4 regions of the Microbacterium sp. X-17 genome follow, and region 1 is predicted to be linked to each of the others. Evidence: riboswitches for the same ligand, from Rfam matches in the RefSeq annotation. Region 1 holds a riboswitch; each other region holds the start of a gene.
The links. Region 1 has a riboswitch for thiamine pyrophosphate ahead of thiC (phosphomethylpyrimidine synthase ThiC). Riboswitches for the same ligand answer to the same signal wherever they lie in the genome.
Positions count from the first base shown of each region.

Region 2: linked by a shared signal. The riboswitch ahead of ABCS02_RS13750 (ECF transporter S component) and the one ahead of thiC (phosphomethylpyrimidine synthase ThiC) in region 1 are both predicted to bind thiamine pyrophosphate.
Region 3: linked by a shared signal. The riboswitch ahead of thiM (hydroxyethylthiazole kinase) and the one ahead of thiC (phosphomethylpyrimidine synthase ThiC) in region 1 are both predicted to bind thiamine pyrophosphate.
Region 4: linked by a shared signal. The riboswitch ahead of ABCS02_RS03930 (ECF transporter S component) and the one ahead of thiC (phosphomethylpyrimidine synthase ThiC) in region 1 are both predicted to bind thiamine pyrophosphate.

Region 1 is NZ_JBDHNI010000002.1:740,300-743,539, forward strand. Features, by position in the region: gene thiC (phosphomethylpyrimidine synthase ThiC) at 1-860, opposite strand, end outside; TPP riboswitch at 857-965, opposite strand; gene thiD (bifunctional hydroxymethylpyrimidine kinase/phosphomethylpyrimidine kinase) at 1,035-1,883, shown strand; gene ABCS02_RS12030 (hypothetical protein) at 1,993-2,355, shown strand; gene ABCS02_RS12035 (MarR family transcriptional regulator) at 2,366-2,809, opposite strand; gene ABCS02_RS12040 (FAD-dependent monooxygenase) at 2,863-3,240, shown strand, end outside.
Region 2 is NZ_JBDHNI010000002.1:1,079,192-1,082,431, forward strand. Features, by position in the region: gene ABCS02_RS13740 (J domain-containing protein) at 1-532, shown strand, start outside; gene ABCS02_RS13745 (D-alanyl-D-alanine carboxypeptidase) at 613-2,037, opposite strand; TPP riboswitch at 2,075-2,183, shown strand; gene ABCS02_RS13750 (ECF transporter S component) at 2,176-2,799, shown strand; gene ABCS02_RS13755 (ATP-binding cassette domain-containing protein) at 2,804-3,240, shown strand, end outside.
Region 3 is NZ_JBDHNI010000001.1:809,321-812,560, reverse strand. Features, by position in the region: gene ABCS02_RS03970 (DUF1990 family protein) at 1-332, shown strand, start outside; gene arfB (alternative ribosome rescue aminoacyl-tRNA hydrolase ArfB) at 369-806, shown strand; gene ABCS02_RS03960 (dihydrofolate reductase family protein) at 834-1,394, shown strand; TPP riboswitch at 1,449-1,549, shown strand; gene thiM (hydroxyethylthiazole kinase) at 1,542-2,348, shown strand; gene thiE (thiamine phosphate synthase) at 2,345-2,995, shown strand; gene thiD (bifunctional hydroxymethylpyrimidine kinase/phosphomethylpyrimidine kinase) at 2,992-3,240, shown strand, end outside.
Region 4 is NZ_JBDHNI010000001.1:804,102-807,341, reverse strand. Features, by position in the region: gene ABCS02_RS03935 (ATP-binding cassette domain-containing protein) at 1-1,489, opposite strand, end outside; gene ABCS02_RS03930 (ECF transporter S component) at 1,502-2,170, opposite strand; TPP riboswitch at 2,253-2,358, opposite strand; gene ABCS02_RS03925 (DEAD/DEAH box helicase family protein) at 3,119-3,240, opposite strand, start outside.

The DNA.
Region 1 (3,240 bases):
CGCTCCGCCGTCAGGGGCACGTACCGGAGCAGCACCCCGGCGTGGACGGTCATATAGTCGACGCCCTGCTCGCACTGCTCGATGACCGTGTCCCGGTACACCTCCCAGGTGAGCGCGGACGCGTCGCCGTTCACCTTCTCCAGCGCCTGGTAGATCGGCACGGTGCCGATCGGGACGGGCGAGTTGCGGAGGATCCACTCCCGTGTGGTGTGGATGTCGTCGCCGGTGGAGAGGTCCATCACGGTGTCCGCGCCCCACGTGGTCGCCCACTGCAGCTTCGCGACCTCCTCGGCGATCGAGCTCGTCACGGCCGAGTTGCCGATGTTCGCGTTGATCTTCACGAGGAACGCCTTGCCGATGATCATCGGCTCCGACTCCGGGTGGTTCACGTTGTTGGGGATGATCGCCCGGCCGGCGGCGACCTCCGCGCGGACCAGCTCGACGTCGCAGTTCTCCCGCAGGGCCACGAACCGCATCTCCGGCGTGATGACGCCGTCGCGGGCGTAGCGCATCTGAGTGATGGTGCGCCCCGGCTTCGCGCGGCGGATCGGGGGCTTCACGCCCTTCCACTCCGCGGATGCCGCGCCCCGGCGCAGCGCAGAACGCCCGTCGTCCTCGAGGTTGCGGTCGCGACCGGGGTAGGTCTCGGTGTCCGCGCGGGCGGCGATCCACCCCTCCCGCAGGGGCGGAAGCCCGCGGACCGGATCGCTGCCGGGCCCCTCCGTGCGGTACACGGTCAGCGGCTCGTTGACCGAGCCGTCGGGCGACGGCTCCAGTGCGATCCGACTGACGGGCACGTGGATGTCGTGCTCCGTGTCGTGCAGATGGGCCAGAGAGTGTGCAGAACGGGCAGATCCCATCGAGGGCTCCTACTTCCTTCGCCGGCATGACCCGGACAGGTTCGAACGGTCGCAGGCCGCGTCAGCCCGATCTCAGCCCTTGCGAGGGCACCCGTGTGGATACGCGAAACCCTACAACATCGCCTGTTATCGTGACGCTGCTCCCCCGACGGAAGGCCGCCCATGATCCCCCGCGTGCTCAGCATCGCCGGGACCGACCCCACGGGCGGTGCGGGGATCCACGCGGACCTGAAGAGCATCGCCGCGAACGGCGGCTACGGGATGGCGGTCGTCACCGCCCTCGTGGCGCAGAACACGACCGAAGTCCGCGCGATCCACACCCCGCCGGCGGGGTTCCTCGCCGAGCAGCTCGACGCCGTGAGCGACGACGTCACGATCGACGCGGTCAAGATCGGGATGCTGGGCTCCCGCGAGAACGCGGCCGTGGTGGCCGCGTGGCTCGCGCGCACCGTCCCGCCGGTCGTCGTGCTCGACCCGGTGCTGAAGGCCAGCACCGGCGGGGACCTGGGCTCCGGCGACCTCGTGGGCGCGCTCCGCGAACTCCTGTCCGGCTGCGACGTCATCACGCCCAACCTCGACGAGCTGGCCGTCCTCGCGGGCGAACCGCGCGCATCCGACTGGGAGTCCGCGGTCGGGCAGGCGCTGCGGCTCTCCGAGGCATCCGGGGTCGCGGTCCTCGTCACCGGAGGCCACCTCGCCGGCCCCGCCTCGCCCGACGCGCTCGTCGATGCCGGGAACAGGCTCGGGACCGGCCGGCGAATCCACGAGATCTCCGCCCCACGGGTCGCGACACGGAACACGCACGGCACCGGATGCTCGCTGTCGGCAGCGCTCGCGACGAACCGCGCCCGCCTGGGCGACTGGATCGCCGCACTCGACACGACGAAGGCCTGGCTCACGGACAGCCTCGCGTCGGCCGACGACCTCGACGTGGGAGCCGGCCCCGGCCCCCTCCACCACTTCCACACCTCCTGGCGCCTGCAGGGCCTCCATGGGCGAGGAAGCTCTGGACGCTCCAAGTGACGTTGCTCCCGCCTGTGGAAACTCCAACAAACAGGCGATCTGTGTTGTAGTTTCATCCCCATCCGACCTCGAACGCTCGGTGCACACGCACGAGGATGTGGAGATAACCATGCGTAGATCACGGGCCGTTCGCATCACGGGGTGGGTGGTGCTCGCCGTCGCGGTGCTGGCGGGAGGCGCCTATGTGGTCGCCAGCATCCTCGGCTTCTCGGCGCACGCGGCGTTCGTGGGGCAGTGGGTCTTCCCGGTCCTCGTGGTCGCCCTGGGCGTCTGGGTCGTCGCGGCGGCGGTGAGCCGCAGCGCTCGCTCGACGGCGCGCGCGAGCGCGAGCGGGGCCGGCGAGAGCGCGAACGCGATCTACCTCGGGCGGCCGTCGGCCACGATCTCGGAGAAGTCCGCCGACGAGTACTCGGCGTATCCTCCCGAACCGCCCGCAGCGGACGACGGGGACGAGACACCGCGGAGCGACTGACCGCGGTCGGTCAGGGGAGTTCGTCCGGCTCGCGAGCGCGCTCGGCGGCGAGGGCGGCGCGCAGATCGCGCAAGGCCTGCGCGACCGCGCGGGCGTCGGCATCCTCCGGCCAGCAGCGGGCGATGAGCTCGGCCCACGACGCGCGCAGGGCGGCGAGCGTCTCGTCGGCGAGCGGGGTCGCGGTGAGCCGCACCGAGCGCGCGTCATCCGGGTCGGGGGTGTCGCGCACGAACCCCATCCCGCGCAGCTGGGTCAGCACGGGGCTCACGTTCCCGCGGCGCAGCTCCGTGGCGGCGGCGATCTCCGACGGCGTGATGCCCGGATGCCGGTGCACGTAGCGCATGACCTGGATCTGCGTCGGCGTGAGCTTCGCGCGTCCGTGCTGGCGGATCTCGCGCGCGACGTCGGTCGCCAGATCCGCGAGCTCGGCGAACACGAAATCCGGATCGACCATGACGGCCATCATGCCGCATGATAGTCATGTCCTCATAACTATCGGGAGTCGTCATGACGCAGATCGAGACCGAGGTCCTCATCGTCGGCGCGGGCCTGACCGGCGCCACCGCCGCGGTCGCGCTCGCGCGGCACGGGATCGACACCATGATGGTGAGCCGCTCCGCCTGGGTGGCCGGCTCGCCGCGGGCACACATCACCAACCAGCGCACGATGGAGGTCCTGCGCTCGCTCGGGCTGGAGGAGGCATCCCGCGCCGTCGCGACGCCCGGGGAGCTCATGGCGAACCTCCCCATGATGACCTCGCTGGCCGGGCTCGAGTTCGGCCGGATGTGGACCTGGGGGAACGACCCCGCGCGCGCCGGCGAGTACGCGGCCGCGAGCCCCGGCACGGGCTGCGACCTCCCACAGAACCGTGTCGAGCCGATCCTC
Region 2 (3,240 bases), 340 kb from region 1:
CGCGTTCGTGCGCTCGGCCCCGCGGGAGCTCCGCCGGATGCTGGCCGACGCGCTCGCCGAGGAGGAGACGGCCCGCATCGTCTCGGGCCTCGGCATGGGCTACACGGTGTGGCACGACGTCGCGGCGGATGCCGTGGACCCGGAGGACAAGCTCGACCACGTCGTGCTCGGCCCGAGCGGGCTGTACGGGCTCCTGTCCGAGGACTACGGCGAGCCCGTCGGCTTCCGCCGCGGCGAGATCACCGGTCCGCACGTCGACGGCGCGCCCGTCACGCAGCTCGTCTCCCGCGTGCGCGCGGTCGCCCGCGCCGCGCGCGTGCGCTTCAGCGGCGCGATCGTGGTGCTGCCCGACGACCACCTCGCCGACGCCGTGACCGAGTTCGGCACGGTCCGCGGCATCCGCGTCGCCGTCAGCTCCCGCAGCGGCCTCGGGACCGTCCTGCGCCGCGGCCTCGTCGGCGCGCGCGAGATGGGCGGCACGGAGCTCTTCGACGTCCGCACCCGCCTGCAGCAGGCCGTCCGCTTCGTCTGAGCCCCTCCGGTGTCACCCGCGCACACTTCGCGGCCGGCACAGGTATGCGCGAGTGACACCGGAGCGGCTCGAGGTACGGGTCAGACGAGGCCGAAGAGGTCCAGCGGGTGGGTGAGGCGCCACCACGGGGACGGGGGATCGACCGCCGCAGCCAGCTGCACGGGCACCGTCGCGGTGTTCAGCGGGCCGTGGAGCGTCACGGTGCCGGCGTCGTCGCCCGCCTTCCACCCGTCGCCGATCGTCAGCTCGCTGGACGTCGTGGGGGCGCCGCCGTTCCACTCCACGACGGAGGCGTCCTGGCCGGTCACGATCCCGACCGTGTCGCCCCACCGGGTCGTGACCTGGCCCACCACGGTTCCGGTCGCGAGGGCCGGCGGCTGCTGCAGCTCGGTCGCGAGCTGGTTCAGCAGCGCCTGCGCGGTCGCGGTGCGCGCGGCGGCGTCGGGCTGTCCGAGCGCGACGGCGTACAGGCGGACGGGGGTGGTCCCGATCGTGACGTCCTTGGCGGCGACGAGGTTGTCGATCCCGTCGAGGGATCCGGTCTTGACGCCGACGACGGCGGGATCGGCCTGCAGGAGCTGGTTCGTGTTCTCGACACGGCCGGCTCCGGGGAGGTCGATCGTGCGGGTCGAGACGATCTGCGCGATCACCGGGTTCGCGAGGGCGCGCTGCGCGAGGGCGACGAGGTCGGCGGGGGAGGCCGTGTTGCCCTCCTCGATCCCGGTCGGGTCGACGATCCGCATGTCGCTCAGACCGTGCGCCGCGAGCCACGTCGACGCGGCGTTCGCGAAGACGGCGTCGTTCGCCCAGATGCTGTCGGCGAGGATCTGCGCGTAGTTGTTCGCCGAGCCGATCAGCGTCCCCTGCAGGAGCTGGAGCTCGGAGAGGGATCCGCCCACCGGCACGTCGAGCGAGGACTCGCCCCGGTCCTGGTAGCCGATGTAGGCGTCCCGGTCGGCGGCCGTCATCCGGTACGCCGGTCCCTGCTCGCCCGCGGCGAGTGGCATCCGCTCCAGCACCATGAGCGTCGTGACGAGCTTCGTGATGCTCGCGATCGGGGAGGCGTTGCCGGTCGACGACAGCGTCCCGCCGATGCCCTCCACGGCGACGGCGGCGCTGCCCTGCGCGGGCCACGCGGGGGTGGCGACCGTCGCCGCGACCGGCTGTACGGCGACGGCCGACGCCTGCGGCGGGATCGCGGACAACGGCCACAGCAGGGTCGTCGTGCAATACGCCGCGATGAGCGCGAGCACGATCCCGAACGGGACGAGGACCCCGGGGCGCCAGGGCGAGCGCCGCGGCGCCTTCGCCAGGAGGTCCGGCGCGACGGGCACGTAAGGGCTCGCCTCGATCGCCGCGGTGATCTGCGGCCGCGCGACCGTGCCCGGGTCGACCCAGGAGAGCGCTGCGCCGGATGCCGGCGGCTCGGCCGGCGGGATGATGACGACCGCCCCGGTCTCCCGGAGAGAGCGACGCGTCGGCGGGGTCGGGCCGGCGATCGTCATGTCGGTACCGTACCGTGGCGCAGCCATTACACTGATGCGCATCAACCACGGGAGTCCGGTGTGCCGGGCTGAGAGGAAGCAATCAAGCTTCGACCGTCGAACCTGATCTGGGTCATGCCAGCGCAGGAAGGAGAAGTCATGCATTCCGTCTCCACGTCTCCGCGCAACGCCTACGCGCGCATCGTCTGGCGGTGGCGCGTCGTCGACATCGTGGTCGCGAGCGTCGTCGCCGTGGCCAGTGCGCTCCTGTTCGTCGTCTGGAACGTCGCGTACCTCGGGCCCGCAACCCTCCTCACGCCGCTTCTCCCCGGACTCCAGGGTCTCGTGAACGGACCGTGGTTCGTCGCCGGGGTGCTTGCGGCGCTCATCGTCCGAAAGCCCGGTGCGGCGATCTACGCGGAGCTCGTCGCCGCCACCATCTCGGCCCTCGTCGGCAACGTGTGGGGGCCGCTGACGATCGTGTCCGGGCTTGTCCAGGGCCTCGGCGCCGAGATCGTGTTCTTCCTGTTCGCGTACGCCGTGTGGCGTCTGCCGGTCGCCATCCTGGCGGGCGCGGGCGCGGGCCTCGCGTGCGGTATCAACGACCTCGTGTTCTCCTACCCCGGCTCGGATGCCACGTTCGCGACCGTGTACGTCGTGTCGAGCATCGTCTCCGGCGGGGTCATCGCGGGTATCGGATCCTGGCTCATCGCGCGCGGGCTCGCCGCGACGGGCGCGCTGAACCGCTTCGCGTCGGGACGCGACGCGGGCCGGCGCGTCTGACCCGATGCCGGCGGCGCTCGAGGCGCGCAGCTGGGGCTGGCGCTACGCGACGCGCCATCGGTGGGCGGTGCGGGACACGAGCCTGCGGATCGAACCGGGCGAGCGCCTGCTCCTGCTCGGGGCGTCCGGCGCCGGCAAGTCCACGCTCCTGCACGGCTTCGCGGGCGTGCTCGGCGGCGACGACGAGGGCGAGCAGACCGGCGCGCTGCTGGTGGATGGGGTGCCGCCCGCGTCCGCTCGCGGACGCGCCGGCCTCGTGCTGCAGGATCCGGCGAATCAGACGGTGCTTGCGCGGGTCGGGGACGACGTCGCGTTCGGGTGCGAGAACCTCGGCGTCCCGCGCGAGGAGATCGGGCCGCGCGTCGCCGCGGCCCTGGATGCCGTCGGCCTGGGCCTGCCGCTCGACCGGTCCACGACCGCGCTGTCCGGCGGTCAGCGGCA
Region 3 (3,240 bases), on a different contig from region 1:
TCCTGGTCGACTCCGATGCGCCGGTCCGCGAAGGTCGGCGCGAGCGGATCCGCGTGCGCGTGCTCGGCGTGACCGTCGTCGAGCCGGTCGAGGTCGTCGCCGTCGTCGAGGAGGACGACCGGGTCGGCTTCGCGTACCGGACGCTGCCCGGGCATCCCGTCGACGGCGAGGAGGCGTTCGTCGTGCATCGCGACACCGCCGGCGGCGACATCGTGCTCACCGTGCGCTCGCTCACGCGTCCGGCGCCGCAGCAGCCGTGGCGCATCCTGCATCCGCTGCTCCGCGTCGCCCAGGTCGTGGCGCGGCGGCGGTACCTGCGCGCGCTGCGCTGACCCGCTCGGCGCCACGAGTGAGAGGATGATGGACCCATGCCCACCGTCCACCGCCCCGGCCTCCGCGTCGACTCCGGACTCACCATCCCCGAGTCCGAGCTGTCCTGGCGGTTCTCGCGGTCGTCCGGTCCCGGCGGCCAGGGTGTGAACACCGCCGACTCCCGGGTGGAGCTCCTCTGGGATGTGGCGGCCTCCGCCGTCCTCTCGACGGCACAGCGCGACCGGCTGCTCGATCGCCTGAGCGGCCGCATCGTGGACGGGGTGCTGACGATCACCGCATCCGAGCACCGCGCGCAGGTGCGCAACCGGGAGGCGGCGCGCCTCCGGCTGGCCGAACTCGTGGCCGACGCCCTCCGGCCTCCCGCGCCACCGCGACGCCCGACCCGGCCCACCCTCGGCTCCAGCCGACGGCGCCTGGAGGCGAAGAAGCGCCGCACGGATGTCAAGCGCCTGCGTCGGCCTCCCACGGACTGAGCCCGCACGCCTGTCGAAAGGAACGGGATGAGACCCCTCCGCTACGCCATCAACGTCACGCTCGACGGCTGCGTCCACCACGAGGCGGGCCTCCCGCCCGACGCGGACTCGATGCGCTTCTGGACCGCCGAGCTGGAGCGGGCCGACGCCCTGATCTTCGGCCGGGTGACCTACCGGATGATGGAGTCCGCGTGGCGCCGCCCGGCCACCGGCGCGTGGCCCGAGTGGATGGACGAGACGCAAGTCCCGTTCGCCGAGGCCATCGACCGGGCGAGGAAGCACGTGGTGTCCCGCACGCTGACCGAGGTCGACTGGAATGCCGCGCCGCTGACCGGCGACCTGCGGCACGCGGTCGAACGCCTCAAGCAGGAACCGGGCGAGGGCCTGTTCGTCGGCGGGGTGACCCTCCCCCTCGCGCTGGCGAACCTGGGCCTGATCGACGAGTACGTGTTCGTGGTGCAGCCGGTCCTCGCCGGCCACGGGCCGACCCTGCTCGCCGGGCTGCGCGAGAGCATCCGGCTCGAACTCGTGGAGCGGCGGGAGTTCGGCTCGGGGGTGACGGCGCTGCGGTTCCGGCCGGGGACGTAGTCCGGTGCTGAGCGGCGGCCCCGGCCGGTCCGCCGCCGCGCCCTCGCTAGACTGGCCGATGACGCGGGGTGCCTCCCTCTCCAGGGCTGGCTGAGAACACACCCGTCGAACCTGATCTGGTTAGTACTAGCGAAGGGACGTCATTCCATGACTTCTTCCTCCCCTGCCATCGACTCGCCCGAGTTCGGCGCCGCCCTGAGCGGGCTGCGCGCTCAGCCGCCGCTCGTGCAGTGCCTGACGAACATCGTCGTCGCCCAGTGGACCGCCAACGTCCTGCTCGCGGTCGGGGCGGCCCCCGCGATGGTCGACAACCCGCGCGAGGCGGCCGAGTTCGCGCCCATCGCGAGCGGCGTCCTGGTGAACCTCGGCACCCCGTACGACGACACCTCCGACGCGATGACCGCGGCCGCCGGCGCTGCGGCAGCGGCCGGGACGCCGTGGGTGCTGGACCCCGTCGCCGCGGGTGGCCTGCGCTGGCGCACCGGGCTCGCCCTCGAACTGCTGCGCTCCTCCCCCACCATCGTCCGCGGGAACGCCTCCGAGATCATGGCCCTCGCCGGCGGCGCCGGAGGCAAGGGCGTGGACTCGACCGACAGCCCGGAGGCGGCGCTGGCGGCGGCCCAGGAGATCGCCCGCACCTTCGGCACCGTCGTGGCGGTGAGCGGTCCCGTCGACCACCTCACCGACGGCGAGCGCACCGTCCGGATCGCCAACGGGCACCCGTGGATGACGCAGGTCACCGGCGTCGGCTGCGCCCTCGGCGCCCTGATGGCCGCCTTCGCCGGCAGCGCCGACCCCCTGACGGCGGCCGCCTCCGCGACCGCGGTGCTCACGGTCGCAGCCGATCGGGCGGCGTCCGTCAGCCAGGGGCCGGGAAGCTTCGCCGTGAGCCTGCTCGACGAGCTGGCCGCCCTGACGCCCGACAGCCTGGTCGCGGCGGTCCGCGTCGCATGACGGCGCGCCCGCCGCTCGACCTGTCCCTCTACCTCGTGACCGACACCCGGCTGTGCGGCGACCGCGGCGTCGCGTCCACGGTCGGCGAGGCCATCGCGGCCGGGGTCAGCGTGGTCCAGCTCCGCGACCCGGACGCGACCGATGACGAGTTCGTCGCGCTGGGACGTGCGGTCGTCGCGGAGGTGCGCGGGCGGGTGCCGGTGCTGGTCGACGACCGCGTGCAGCTCGTGGCGGCCATCGGCGCGGACGGCGCCCACGTGGGCCAGAGCGACCTGGCTCCGCTCGACGCCCGCGGGCTCCTGGGACCGGACGCCTACCTGGGCCTGTCCGTGCAGACCCTCGCGCACGTGGAGACCGCACACGCGCTCCCGTCCGGCACGGTCGACTACCTCGGCGTCGGCCCGGTCTGGGCCCAGACCACCAAACCCGACGCGGCAGCGCCGTGCGGCGTCGACGGGCTGAGCGCGATCGTGCAGGCCAGCCCGTGGCCGTGCGTCGCGATCGGCGGTATCGGCGTCGACCGGGCGGCGGCCGTCAGGTCGACCGGAGCCGCCGGGATCGCCGTCGTCAGCGCGATCTGCGGGCGGCCCGAGGTCGGACGGGCGACGCGGGCCCTCCGGAGCGCCTGGGATGAGGCGTCCGCATGAGACCTCCCGTCGCACTCAGCATCGCCGGCAGCGACCCGTCGGGCGGGGCCGGCATCCAGGCGGACCTCAAGACGTTCAGCGCCCTCGGAGCGTACGGCGCGTGCGTCATCACCGCCCTGACAGCGCAGAACACGACCGGCGTGTACGGCATCCACGAGGTCCCCGCCCCGTTCGTCGCCGATCAGCTCCGCGTGCTCAGCGAGGATGTCCGGCTGGACGCGGTCAAGATCGGGATGCTGGCCAAC
Region 4 (3,240 bases), on a different contig from region 1:
CCGTCCCGCCGCCTCCCTGGGTCATCCGGTGTGCGCTCCCGGGCTCGATCGTCAGCGTGCGGTCGGCCAGGGCGATGAGGTGGCGGTCGTGACTGGCGACGACCACCGCCACGCCGGCCTCCCGCGCGGCGGTGACGATCCCGGCGACCGCGCTCCAGGTCAGGCGGTCCTGCCCGACCGTCGGCTCGTCCAGCACGAGCACCGCGGGCCGGGCGCCGATCGCGCCGGCGATGGCCAGCCGCCGGAGCTGGCCGCCGGAGAGCCGGTGCGGGTCCGCTCCGCCCAGCGCGGCGAGCCCGAGCACGTCCAGGAGGTCGTCGGTCCGCGCCTCGACCTCCTCCGGGGTGCCGCCACTGCGGCGGGTGGCGATGCGGACGTCCTCCCGCACGGTGGCGCCGAGGACGGCGAGCTCCGCGTCCTGCGGAGCCCAGCCGATGCGCCGGCTGATCTCCTCGGATGTCCAGGCACCGGGTCGGTCCTCCCCTGCGACGATGAGGGGGGTTCCCGCCCGCACCTCCCCGATCGCCGGCTCGTGCAATCCCGCCAGGAGCGCGGCGAGGGTGGACTTGCCCGCGCCGCTCGGCCCGACGACGGCGAGCAGCTCGCCCGAGCGCACCTCGACGTCGAGTCCGCCGAGGTGTGCGCGCACGAGGACGTCCCCCGGCGTGGCGGGGAGCTGCGGTGCGAGGAGTTCCGCCGCGATCGGCGCAGGCGGAGGCGGAGGCGCTCCGGGGACCCAGATGGCGCGCTCGGTCGGCGCCGCGTCCCGGTCCGTGAGCGCGCCCCGCCCTCCGAACACCTCGCCGGGCTCGCCGTCGGCGACGACGCGGCCGTCCGGGGCCAGGACGACGACCCGGTCGATGAACGGAAGCCAGTCCTCCGCGTCGTGCTCCACCACCACCAGCGTGGAGCCGGCGGCCTCGACGCCCTCCAGGACGGCGAGGCGCACCGCGCGCGCCGCCTCCGGGTCGAGCATCGATGTCGGCTCGTCCAGCAGGACGACGCGCGGGTCGAAGACGAGCGCGCCGGCCAGGGCCAGGCGCTGCGCCTCCCCGCCGGAGAGCGCGTGCGTCCGGTGGTCGAGCTCCCCCGCGAGACTCAGCCCGGAGAGCGCGGATCGGACGCGATCCCAGAGCTCCGCCCGCGGGGTGCCCGTGTTCTCCAGTCCGAAGGCCGCGTCCCGGCCGATGGTCTCCGCGACGGTAGCGTCCCGGGGATCCTGCATCAGCAGCCCCGTCATCATGGCGGCCGGCGCCGAGTCGTCGACCAGCACCGTCCCGTCCGCGCCGTCCGGGGCGTCCGCCGACAGGCCCGCCAGCGAGCCGGCGATCGCCCGGAGCAGCGTGGACTTCCCGCTGCCGCTCGGCCCGACGAGCAGGACGCGCTCGCCGGGTGCGATGTCCAGCGAGAAGTCCTCGAAGACGCTCTCCGAGCGCCCGACCGGCCGCCAGGAGAAGCTCCGGAACCGGATGCTGGCTCCCCGTGTCACGGTGTCGATCGGTCAGGCCCTTCCGGCGCGACGCTCGAGCACCTCGTGCCCCGCGGGGAACGCGTTGAGCGCCCCGGCCCGCGCGAGGGCCCGCGTGAGCGCCCAGCCCCCGACCCCGGCGATCACGCCGCCGGACAGGATCCCCGCCACCAGGTACACGAGCTTCCACGTCCAGGAGTACGACGGGACGTACGCCCACCACTCGTAGCACGCGATCTCCAGCGCCGCCGAGAGCATCCCGCCGCCGATCGCCGCCGCGAGCCCGAAGTAGCGCCACAGCAGGATGGCGAAGACGATCTCCACGCCGACGCCCTGCAGGAACCCGGACAGCAGGACTGCCACGCCCCACTGGTTGCCCAGCAGAAGCTCGACGTTGGCCGCCACGAGCTCCGTGAGGACGGCGGCGCCCGGCCGGCGGATGACGAGCGCACCCACCACCGCCGGGATCAGCCACACGCCGAGCGAGAGCTCGCCCGCCGGCGGGAACGCAGCGGAGGCCAGCGAGACACCCGGATAGACGAAGGTGTCGAACGCCCAGAACACGACCCCGAAGGCCACCGCGATCATCGCAGCGCTGATCAGGTCGACGGCCCGCCACTTCGCCAACGGCCTGCGCGCAAGGACGTACCTCCCGGCCGTCCGGGTCGCCGTGCTCGAACTCGTCGTCGTCTTGTCACTCATCTCGTGAGCGCTCCTCTTCCCGCAGTGTGGATGGGGACAGGAGGAGCGCAGCACGCGCGCGGTGATATCCGTCGTACGTCTCGCATGTCAGAATTCGACTCCCTTCGCCGGTGCTAACCGGAGCAGGTTCCGAGGGTCAGCGGCAAGCCGCACTCTCAGCGCTTTCGGGCGCTCCCCTGTCGTTCAGGACGATGGTAGCAGCGTGCGGCGCAGCCGGAGAACACGGCTCTGGTCGCGCGTCACGCAGTGCGGGATCACGCCCGCGACGGCCACGACGACACCGCCGGATCGGCCGAGTTATCCGCATTCCGCAGTCCCGATCCACGTGGACGAACGTGTCTACTTGCGGCCACGCAACGGGCCGATGCAAGGTGTGTCAGTACTGGCCCCGCGTCGTAACCCGAGACGATGTCGGGGCCACTTCGTGAGCGCGGCCCGGTCGAGGGCGGCGCCCGGACGGCCGAGGTGCCCCTGGAGAGACTCAAAAACTGCGACCAGCCTTTAACTATCGCTAGCGAGGCTCCAAAATCCGCGGAATTCCGCGCTTTTTGACCTCCTAGAGATGACTGCGATCACATAGGAACGCACCCGAGTGTGGGCAAATTTGGCCACGGCGGATTAGCTGTATCAAGAGGTCTCTGACGTTTCTGCATCAGGACATCTCTGACGAACGGTGTATCAGGACATCTCTGACGGAGGCTGTGCCAGGACATCGGTGACAATTCTGCCTCAGGACATCGATGACAGTTTAGACCGTCTTAGGTTTGCGGCCGCGGTGTTGGCCACTGGCGATTATTTGGTGCCGGACTTGCGCCAGGAGTTATTCGGCGATGAGAGTTCCCTGGTGGTCGAAATCAGCACGATCTTCCCTTCCTCGACGATGAAGCAGACGAGCTCGCGAAGACGCGGCTCGGCTCGTGTGGAAACGGACGTGGGGGCGACGTCGGATTAGGCCACGTCCCGCCTATACGTCGCCCTGAACACGGCCTCCTCCAACCAGCGCTTGAAACTCTCGTTATCCTGGAATGCCTTGAACAGCTGCGTCTCGTCTGCAATGAGGCTGAGCATGG